One region of the Lysobacter sp. Root983 genome, then DNA from elsewhere that is predicted to be linked to it. Evidence: predicted binding sites of a transcription regulator. Region 1 holds the regulator's gene; the other holds the start of a gene.
The links. The regulator HrcA, encoded in region 1, represses chaperone genes, less so after heat shock. The targets are predictions, from matches to a motif close to TTNGCACTCNNNNNNNNNGAGTGCNAA.
Positions count from the first base shown of each region.

Region 2: ASE43_RS14040 (co-chaperone GroES) is a predicted target of HrcA. The motif match lies at 2,792-2,818, and genes of this name have one in related genera.

Region 1 covers NZ_LMJO01000001.1:681,034-685,643, reverse strand. Annotated here, with positions in the region: gene fur (ferric iron uptake transcriptional regulator) at 1-242, shown strand, start outside; gene recN (DNA repair protein RecN) at 628-2,295, opposite strand; gene hrcA (heat-inducible transcriptional repressor HrcA) at 2,751-3,800, shown strand; gene grpE (nucleotide exchange factor GrpE) at 4,459-4,610, shown strand, end outside.
Region 2 covers NZ_LMJO01000016.1:430,156-434,765, forward strand. Annotated here, with positions in the region: gene ASE43_RS14030 (right-handed parallel beta-helix repeat-containing protein) at 1-561, opposite strand, end outside; gene groL (chaperonin GroEL) at 691-2,331, opposite strand; gene ASE43_RS14040 (co-chaperone GroES) at 2,458-2,745, opposite strand; gene ASE43_RS14045 (helix-turn-helix transcriptional regulator) at 3,712-4,128, shown strand; gene ASE43_RS14050 (endonuclease) at 4,214-4,610, shown strand, end outside.

The DNA of each region.
Region 1 (4,610 bases):
ACCGCGTACTGACCCAGTTCGAATCCGCGGGCCTGGTGCTCAAGCACAACTTCGAGGCCGGGCAGTCGGTGTACGAGCTCGACCGCGGCCATCATCACGACCACATGGTGGACATCGAGACCGGCAAGATCACCGAGTTCGAAAGCGCCGAGATCGAAGAGCTGCAGCGCAAGATCGCGGCCAAGCACGGTTACGAGATCGAAGAGCATTCGCTGGTGCTGTACGTGCGCAAGAAGCGCTGAGGGGCGCGGTGCGGGATCGGTGGAGCGCAGCGCTTGCCGGTGCCGCCAGACTAGAAGGGCCCGCTCATGGCGGGCCTTTGCTTTGGTGCGGGCTGTGTTGCCGCGACAGGCCTAGGTCCAATACGGGACGCGTCCGCGGCGTCATTCGCGCGCTGACTCCACTCGGCGCGTAGGTGGCGCCCAGTCTGGAACCGAGAGGTTCTAGGGCGCTTGCGTCGTCGGCGATAGGCCGAGCAAGTCACTGGATCCCCGCCTTCGCGGGGATGACGAATCGAGAGTGGCCACGGGCCGCAAAGCTCTTCCCGATTCCCGATTCCCGAATCCCGAATCCCGAATCCCGAATCCCGAATCCCGAATCCCGAATCCCGAATCCCGAATCCCGGCCTTAAACCACATCCGCCAGCAGCCGCCTGGCCGCCGCGCGCACTTCCTTGGTCAGCTCGACGCCGCCGAGCATGCGCGCCAGTTCCTCTTCGCGCTGCTTCGCGTCCAGGCGCTGGACCGCGCTCTGGGTGACGCCTTCGCTGGCCGACTTGCTGACCCGGTAGTGGGCGTGGCCCTGGGCCGCGACCTGGGGCAGGTGGGTCACGCACAGAACCTGGCGGCTCGCGCCCAGGGCGCGCAGCTTCTGGCCGACGATCTCGGCCACGGCGCCGCCGATGCCGGAGTCGACCTCGTCGAAGACCATGCTGGGGACCGTATCCAGGCCCAACGCGGCGACTTCGATCGCCAGCGAGACGCGCGAGAGCTCGCCGCCGGAGGCGACCTTGCGCAGGGCGCGCGCGGGCTGGCCGGGGTTGGCCGCGACCAGGAACTCGACGCGCTCGCCGCCCTGCGGATCGGGGCGGTCTTCGTCGATGGGCTCCAGAGCGATCTCGAAACGGCCGCCGCCCATGCCGAGCTCGCCGATCAGGCCGGTGGTCGCGGCCGACAGGGCCTGGGCGGCGCTCTTGCGCGAGGCGGTCAGGGCGTCGGCGTTGCCGCGCCAGGCCTTGCGCGCGCCGGCGATCTCGCCGTCCAGGCGCGTCAGGCGTTCGCCGGCGCCGCGCAGGACGTCCAGTTCGGCGCCCATGCCGTCGCGGTGCGCGGCCAGTTGTTCGGGGGCGACGCGGTGCTTGCGCGCGAGCTCGTGCAGGCGGCCCAGGCGTTGTTCCAGGGTGTCGAAGGCGGACGGGTCCAGGTCGAGGTCGTCGCGCACGCGGCCTAGCAGGGCCAAGGCTTCGTCGACCTGGATCGCGGCGGCGTCGAGCATGGCGTCGACGTCGCTCAGGCGCGCCTCGTGCTCGACCACGCGCTGCAGTTCGGCGCGCACCTGCTGCAGATTGCGCGACAGCGAGGGGCCGTCCTCGCCGCCGAGGCGGGCGAAGGCGTCGTCGCAGGCGGCGATCAGGCCGGCGGCGTGGGCATGGCGCTTGTGATCGGCGTTCAGGCGCGCGATCGCCTCGGGTTCCAGGGTTTCGCGTTCGAGTTCGGCGTGCTGGTGTTCCAGCCAGCCGATGCGTTCGGAGACGTCGCCCTTGGCGATCAGGGCGTCGCGTTCGCGCAGCAGGGCGCTCCAGTCGCGCGCGGCGGTTTCGACCGCGGCGCGCGCGGCATCGTTGCGCGCGTAGGCGTCGAGCAGGGCGAGCTGGCTGGCCTTGGACAGCAGGGCCTGATGTTCATGCTGGCCGTGGATCTCGACCAGGCGCGAGGCCAGGTCGGCGAGCTGGCCCAGGGTGGCCGGGCGGCCGTTGATCCAGGCGCGCGAGCCGCCGTCGGCGCGGATCACCCGCCGGACCTGGCAGCTGTCGTCCTCGTCCAGTTCGTTCTCGCGCAGCCAGGCCGCGGCCGGCGCGGCGTCTGCCAGCGAGAAGTCGGCGACCAGTTCGGCGCGGTCGGCGCCGTGGCGGACCACGCCGCTGTCGGCGCGCAGGCCGCTGATCAGGCCCAGGGCGTCGACCAGCAGCGACTTGCCGGCGCCGGTTTCGCCGGAGATCACGGTCAAGCCCGGGCCGAACGAGAGTTCGGCCGCGCTGACCACGACGAAATGCTTGAGAGAAAGGTGGGTGAGCATGCGCTGGCGGCGTTGTGGAGCGGCGATTGTGCCGGGTCGGGGGTGACCGGGCTAGCAGGGAATGCCGCCAATCTGTGTCGGATTAGTCTCCAGGGTTGAGATTGGCGGCGGCAGGCGAGTTTCGAGTGCGGGCGGCGCGATCGCGGGTTACGTCGCTCCGACGGGAGGGCGGAACCCGTTAGGCATCGAGCTTGGGGAGGAGGGCGACGAACGGAAGCTACGTCGTGGCTCGATGGCGCGGTCGCGACTTGCGTCGCTCCTACCGCAAACCCGACCGACTAGCGGTGCGTGCAGGCACGCTTCCTGTGGGAGCGGCGTGAGCCGCGATTGCGTGGCTGCCAGGCCCCGCAGGCCAGCCAGCCGGGTGCGCTCTCACACGGGTCTCCGGCTGCATGAACGGCGCGCGCGCATCGCCGCGCTTGCGCCCACCGCCCGGCGCGCTTATATCGACAGCGATGAATCGCCGTTCTTCCGACCTCAGCCTGGACCCGCGCGCGCGCCAGTTATTGCGCACGCTGATCGGGCGCTACATCCACAGTGGCGAACCGGTGGGCTCGCAGACGCTGGCGCGCCATGCCGGCCTGGACGTGAGCGCGGCGACCATCCGCAACATCCTGTCCGACCTGGAGGACGCCGGCCTGCTCAGCGCGCCGCATACCTCGGCCGGACGCATCCCGACCGCGCAGGGCTATCGTTTGTTCGTGGATTCGCTGCTGCAGGTGCGGCCGCTGCCCGAGGGCGACCTGGCGCGCCTGCGCAACGAGCTGCCGACCGGTTCGGGCACCCAGGCCTTGCTCGGCAGCGCTTCGGAGCTGCTGTCGGCGATGACCCATTTCGTCGGCGTGGTCAGCGTGCCCAAGCGCGAGCAGTTCGCGTTCCGGCGCATCGATTTCGTCCCGCTGGACGCGCAGCGCGTGCTCGCGATCCTGGTGTTCGCCGATCACGACGTGCAGAACCGCATCATCCAGACCAAGCGGCCCTACGACGCCGGCGAGCTGGAACGGGTCGCCAACTACCTCAACAGCCATTTCGCCGGGCGCCCGGTCGCCGACATACGCGCGACCCTGCTGCACGAGCTGCGCAGCGCGCAGTCCGAAATGGCCGCGTTGCTGGCGCAGTCGGTCGAGCTGGCCGAGCAGGCGCTGGCGCCGGACCGCGACGACGACATGGTGCTGGCCGGGCAGACCCGGCTGATGGGCGTGCAGGAGCTGTCCGACGTGGATCGCCTGCGCGAGCTGTTCGAGGCCTTCGCGCGCAAGCGCGAGATCCTGCAGCTGCTGGAGCGCACCATCCACGCCCCGGGCGTGCGCATCTTCATCGGCGAGGAAACCGGCCTGGCGCCGCTGGAAGGCGTGTCGCTGGTGACCGCGCCGTACACCGCCGGCGGCCAGGTGCTGGGTGTATTGGGCGTGATCGGGCCGACCCGGATGGCCTACGACCGGGTGATTCCGGTGGTGCAGGCCGCGGCGGATGCCCTGGGGGATGCGTTCAAGCCCGAGGCTTGAGCGGGGGCGTGCGTCTGGGGATTTGGCCTTCTATCCGCGGGCGCGGGCCTTGGCTTTCTGTGGGAGCGGCGTGAGCCGCGATGCCGAAGCGGCAGTGCGCCGAGAGTGGCAGGCAAACCCGAAGCCAATACCCGCAGCACGACGGCTTTCGCGATCGCGGCTCACGCCGCTCCCACAGGAAGCGGGCGAGGCGGGGTGGGCGTCGCCATTGGTGGCTTAGGCCGCGACTCGCGTCGCTGCTGCCCAAGGCCATCGCCGTCGCCGATCGCCGCTTTGGGGTAGGAGCGGCGTGAGCCGCGATGCCCGAAGCCGAAGTCCGCCGATCACCGAGGTTCCAGCCGAGGCCGGGCCCGCGTCGGTCGCCGACTCCCGTGGTCGCGGCTTGCGCCGCTCCTACAGGGGAAGGGCGGGATGTCGTCGTTGCTGGGAAGGCGTGGTCGCGGCTTGCGCCGCTCGCGCTCAATGATGCCGATGGCGGTGCGATAGCCCCTGCGGCTATGCCCATCGTCCCAAAAACGGCATCGAACCGCCCCGGTCGCCGCCGTTGCCGCACGATCGCCGCAGATGCCGGCACTTCTGTGCGGCGCGCACTTGAACGGTCCGGGCTTGGCCCCAATAGCTGCCCCTGTCGCGGATATACCGCCAGGACCAGCCCAGCATGAGCCACCACGATCCGAATACCGAACTCCACCCCGACGCGCAGGACCCGGCTTCCGCCGCCGCGCCGAACGAGGTCGAGACCCTGCGCGCCGAACTGGCCCAGGTCCGCGAGGACGCGCTGCGCGAGCGCGCCGAACTCGACAACCAACG
Region 2 (4,610 bases), on a different contig from region 1:
GAGGCCATCGGAGTATTTTTCGACCTGCAGATAGTAGAAGCGCAACCGACTGTCGCCGCCGTTGGGCAATGCGCCGCCCACGCGTGCGATCAACCAGGGCCCATTCGGATAGGTGCCGTCGCTGTTCTGTTTGTTCCTGAACACGGGAAGCCCGGCAATGCTGCCTCCGCCCGCGCCATAAACGTAGTCGATGGGCAGGAACGAGACCGTGTGGCCCGGTACATAGAAGGTCCACGAGCCCAGCGGCGGCGCCTCGTACACGCCCTGGCGAATACGAACCTCGACATCCGAATCCGGCCGCGCATCGGTCAGCACTTTCTGCACCTCCGCCAACGTGGCGACCGGGGTAGCGGTGCTCAGCCCATCGTTGAAGTCCGAACCGCCGGCATCGGCTGGCGCCATGTACACGGTGAAGATCCCGCCAGCGGCACTCGCCGGAGCCACGGCGCAAGCCGCGAATATGAGCAGAATCAGAGCCGAGGAAACACTGAATTTTTTGAGTGCATTTTTTACGCAAAGTTTGCGCACAAACTCAATCCGCATCTTCATATCGCGCTCCATGTGGTCAGTCGTCCGTCGTTCGAGCCTAGTCAGATCGACGGCGCGCCGCAAATGGCCGCGATCGCGCGCAACAAAAAAGCCCCGCATCGCTGCGGGGCTTTTCGTTTGCGTTTTGCGGGTGTTACGGACTTAGAAATCCATGCCGCCCATGCCGCCCATGCCACCGCCGCCCGGCATCGCCGGCTCGTCCTTCTTCGGCAGCTCGGCGACCATCGCCTCGGTCGTGATCATCAGACCGGCGATCGAAGCCGCGTTCTGCAGTGCGGTACGGGTGACCTTGGTCGGGTCCAGGATGCCGAACTCGAGCATGTCGCCGTATTCGCCGTTGGCGGCGTTGTAACCGAACGCGCCCGAACCTTCCTGCACCTTGTTGAGGATGACGGAGGGCTCTTCGCCAGCGTTGGTGACGATCTCGCGCAGCGGGGCTTCCATCGCGCGCAGGGCGATCTGGATGCCGTGGTTCTGGTCTTCGTTGGCGCCCTTCAGGCCCGCGATCGCGGCCTTGGCGCGCAGCAGCGCGACGCCGCCGCCCGGGACGATGCCTTCTTCCACGGCAGCGCGGGTGGCGTGCAGCGCGTCTTCAACGCGTGCCTTCTTTTCCTTCATCTCGATCTCGGTCGAAGCGCCGACCTTGATCACCGCAACGCCGCCGGCCAGCTTGGCCACGCGCTCCTGCAGCTTCTCGCGGTCGTAGTCCGACGAGGTCTCTTCGATCTGGGCCTTGATCTGCTTGATGCGGGCCTGGATCGAGTCGCCGTCGCCGGCGCCGTCGATGATGGTGGTGTTCTCCTTGGAGACCTGCACCTTCTTGGCGCGGCCCAGATCCTTGATCGTGGCCTTCTCGAGCTGCAGGCCGACTTCCTCGGAGATCACGGTGCCGCCGGTCAGCACGGCCATGTCTTCCAGCATCGCCTTGCGACGGTCGCCGAAGCCCGGGGCCTTGACGGCGCAGACCTTGACGATGCCGCGGATGGTGTTGACCACCAGGGTCGCCAGCGCTTCGCCTTCGACTTCCTCGGCGACGATCAGCAGCGGCTTACCGGCCTTGGCGACGCCTTCCAGCACCGGCAGCAGGTCGCGCACGTTGGAGATCTTCTTGTCGTACAGCAGCACGAACGGGTCGTCCAGCTCGGCCGACATCGACTGCTGGTTGTTGATGAAGTACGGCGACAGGTAGCCGCGGTCGAACTGCATGCCCTCGACGACGTCGAGCTCGTTCTCCAGGCCCGAACCGTCCTCGACGGTGATCACGCCTTCCTTGCCGACCTTGTCCATCGCCTGGGCGATCAGGTCGCCGATGTCGGCGTCGGAGTTGGCCGAGATCGCGCCGACCTGGGCGATTTCCTTGCTCGTCGACGACGGCTTGGAGATCTTCTTCAGCTCTTCGACGGCGCCGATCACGGCCTTGTCGATGCCGCGCTTGAGGTCCATCGGGTTCATGCCGGCGGCGACCGCCTTCATGCCCTCGCGGATCAGCGCCTGGGCCAGCACGGTCGCGGTGGTGGTGCCGTCGCCGGCGTTGTCGGAGGTCTTGGAAGCGACTTCCTTCACCATCTGCGCGCCCATGTTCTCGAACTTGTCGGCCAGTTCGATCTCCTTGGCGACGGACACGCCGTCCTTGGTGATCGTCGGCGCGCCGAAGCTCTTCTCGAGCACGACGTTGCGGCCCTTCGGACCGAGGGTGGCCTTGACGGCATTGGCGAGCACGTTGACGCCGCGCACCATCTTGGCGCGAGCGTCCTCACCGAAACGAATTTCTTTGGCAGCCATTTTGAAACTCCGGGATTTGAGATTTGGGATTCGGGATTGGCAAGAGCGGGAGCAGACGTCGGGTTGGGCGGGATCACAGCGCAAGCGCTTTACGAATCCCGAATCTCCAATCCCGAATCTCGGCTCTTAGCCGACGATCGCGAGGACGTCGTCTTCCTTGAGGATCTTGTATTCGATGCCGTCCTGCTTATAGGAGCTGCCCGAGTACTGGCCGTAGATGACCTTGTCGCCGACCTTGAGCTTCGGCGCGCGCAGGCTGCCGTTGTCCAGGGCCTTGCCTTCGCCGACGGCGACGACTTCGCCCTTGGTCGACTTTTCCTTGGCGGCGTCGGGGATGATGATGCCGCCGGCGGAGACTTCGTCGGCTTCGATCGGCTTGACCACAACGCGGTCGTAAAGCGGCTTGAGATTCATGGCGACCTCTGTAAGTGACTGAATGGGTGGAGAAAGAACGGTAATTTTAGCAGTCGCCCCGGCGGAGTGCCAATGCCGGGGACAAAAAACGCCCGGCGAACCGGGATAGCCACGAGATGGGGCGGCGGCGGGGCTTTTCAAGCGCCGGGATGCGATTGGCCGCCGGGCGGTAGGGCCGCGCAGCCTTCGGGCGGCGGCGGGAGCCCTAGTGCTGGAGCGGTGGCGGAGGCCTCTCATGCTGGAGCGGCGGCGGTGGCGGCAGTCCCTCCCTGTAGGAGCGGCGCAAGCCGCGACCGCGTCGCCGCCGAAGTCGCGCGGTCGCGGCTTGCGCCGCTCCTACCCCAAAGTAGGCCCCAAGGCAGGCACCACGACAGGCCGGCCCGCGCGCGCCCCTGGACCCGGACGCATCGAATGCATCGCCCGCAAACGCATCTGTCCGTGTGGGAGCGGCGTAAGCCGCGATCGCGTCATCGCAGTGGTGGCCCGCTCGCGGCTTGCGCCGCTCCTGCCCCAAAGCAGGCGCACTCGAAACATCGAGTGGAAGCTGGCTTGCGATTCGCATCGCGCTGCGCATCGCGTCGCGCGCGTTCCGATCGCCCAAAAGAAAAGAGCGCGTCCCGTGGAACGCGCTCTTTGGTGCGGAGACGGCCGTCCTCAGCATGGCGCGATCCTGCGCCCCTTCCCCCGAACCGACCTCGTGTCGTTTGCCCACATCCTTGTTGGCGTGAGTGGATGGTGTTCACTCCACGTCACATTTTCTAGGTGCCTGGTCGCGAAATCTGCCGACTCCTGGTGGCACCGCGAAAGCATGAACGCCGTCACCATTGACTTACGACCACCCAGTAAGCTCATATTGCTACCGAAAGCACACAAGGTCTCCTCTCTATTGGTCGCCTAGTGACTTTTGGTAGCAAATGGCTATTTCTTAGGCAAAAACCCCTAACCCACCTAGCAAGGAGCGCAAGGATGACGCCTCAACAACGGATTCGACTGGCCCGGCGCCACGCCGGCATGTCGCAAGCGGCCCTGGGTTCGGCCGTCGGCGTGCAGCGTAGCGCGGTCGGCCACTGGGAAAGCGCGCAGGGCAAATTCCCCAGCGTCGCGCATCTGCGCGAGGTCGCGCTGATTACCGGCGTGCAGTTCGAATGGCTGGCGACCGGGCGCGGCAAGATGAACCTGTCGGCCGACACCGAAATGGATTCGGTGGCCGCCGCCGACGCCCTGCTGGTCGAGGACCCGCTGGAACTGCGCCTGATCGTGGCCTTCCGCGACACCCCGACCAAGTCCAAGGCGCCGCTGGTGGAAATCGCCGAGCAGCTGGCCGAGCTGCGCACCGGCCGTCCACGCGCCACGCTCACCAAGGGCACACGCGTGGTCTTGTAGGCGGCGCCGCCTGCTGCGCTGCGGCAGACGATGTCACAAAGGCCGACTAGACTCCGGCGACTACCTGGGGAAAGGGAGTCGCCCAATGTCGTTGTCATTACGTCGTTCCTGTCTGAGCCTGTCCTGCCTGAGCCTGCTGATGGCCGCCGCGCTGCCCACCGCCGCACCGGCCGCCGTCTTCATCAACGAATTCCACTACGACGACGCCACCTCCGCGGGCGACGTCGGCGAGAAGATCGAGGTCGTCGCCACCGCCGGCGAAACCCTCAGCAATTACCGCATCTATCTGTACAACGGCTCGACGCCGTCGGCCGCCACCAGTTACGACAACGACCTGCTGCCCGCCGGCAGCCTGGTGTCCTGCGGCGGCAGCGTGCGCATCGGCGTGCTGAGCTATCCCACCAACGGCATCCAGAACGGCAGCAACGACGGCTTCGCGCTGGTCGACGGCAGCGGCAACGTGGTCCAGTTCCTCAGCTACG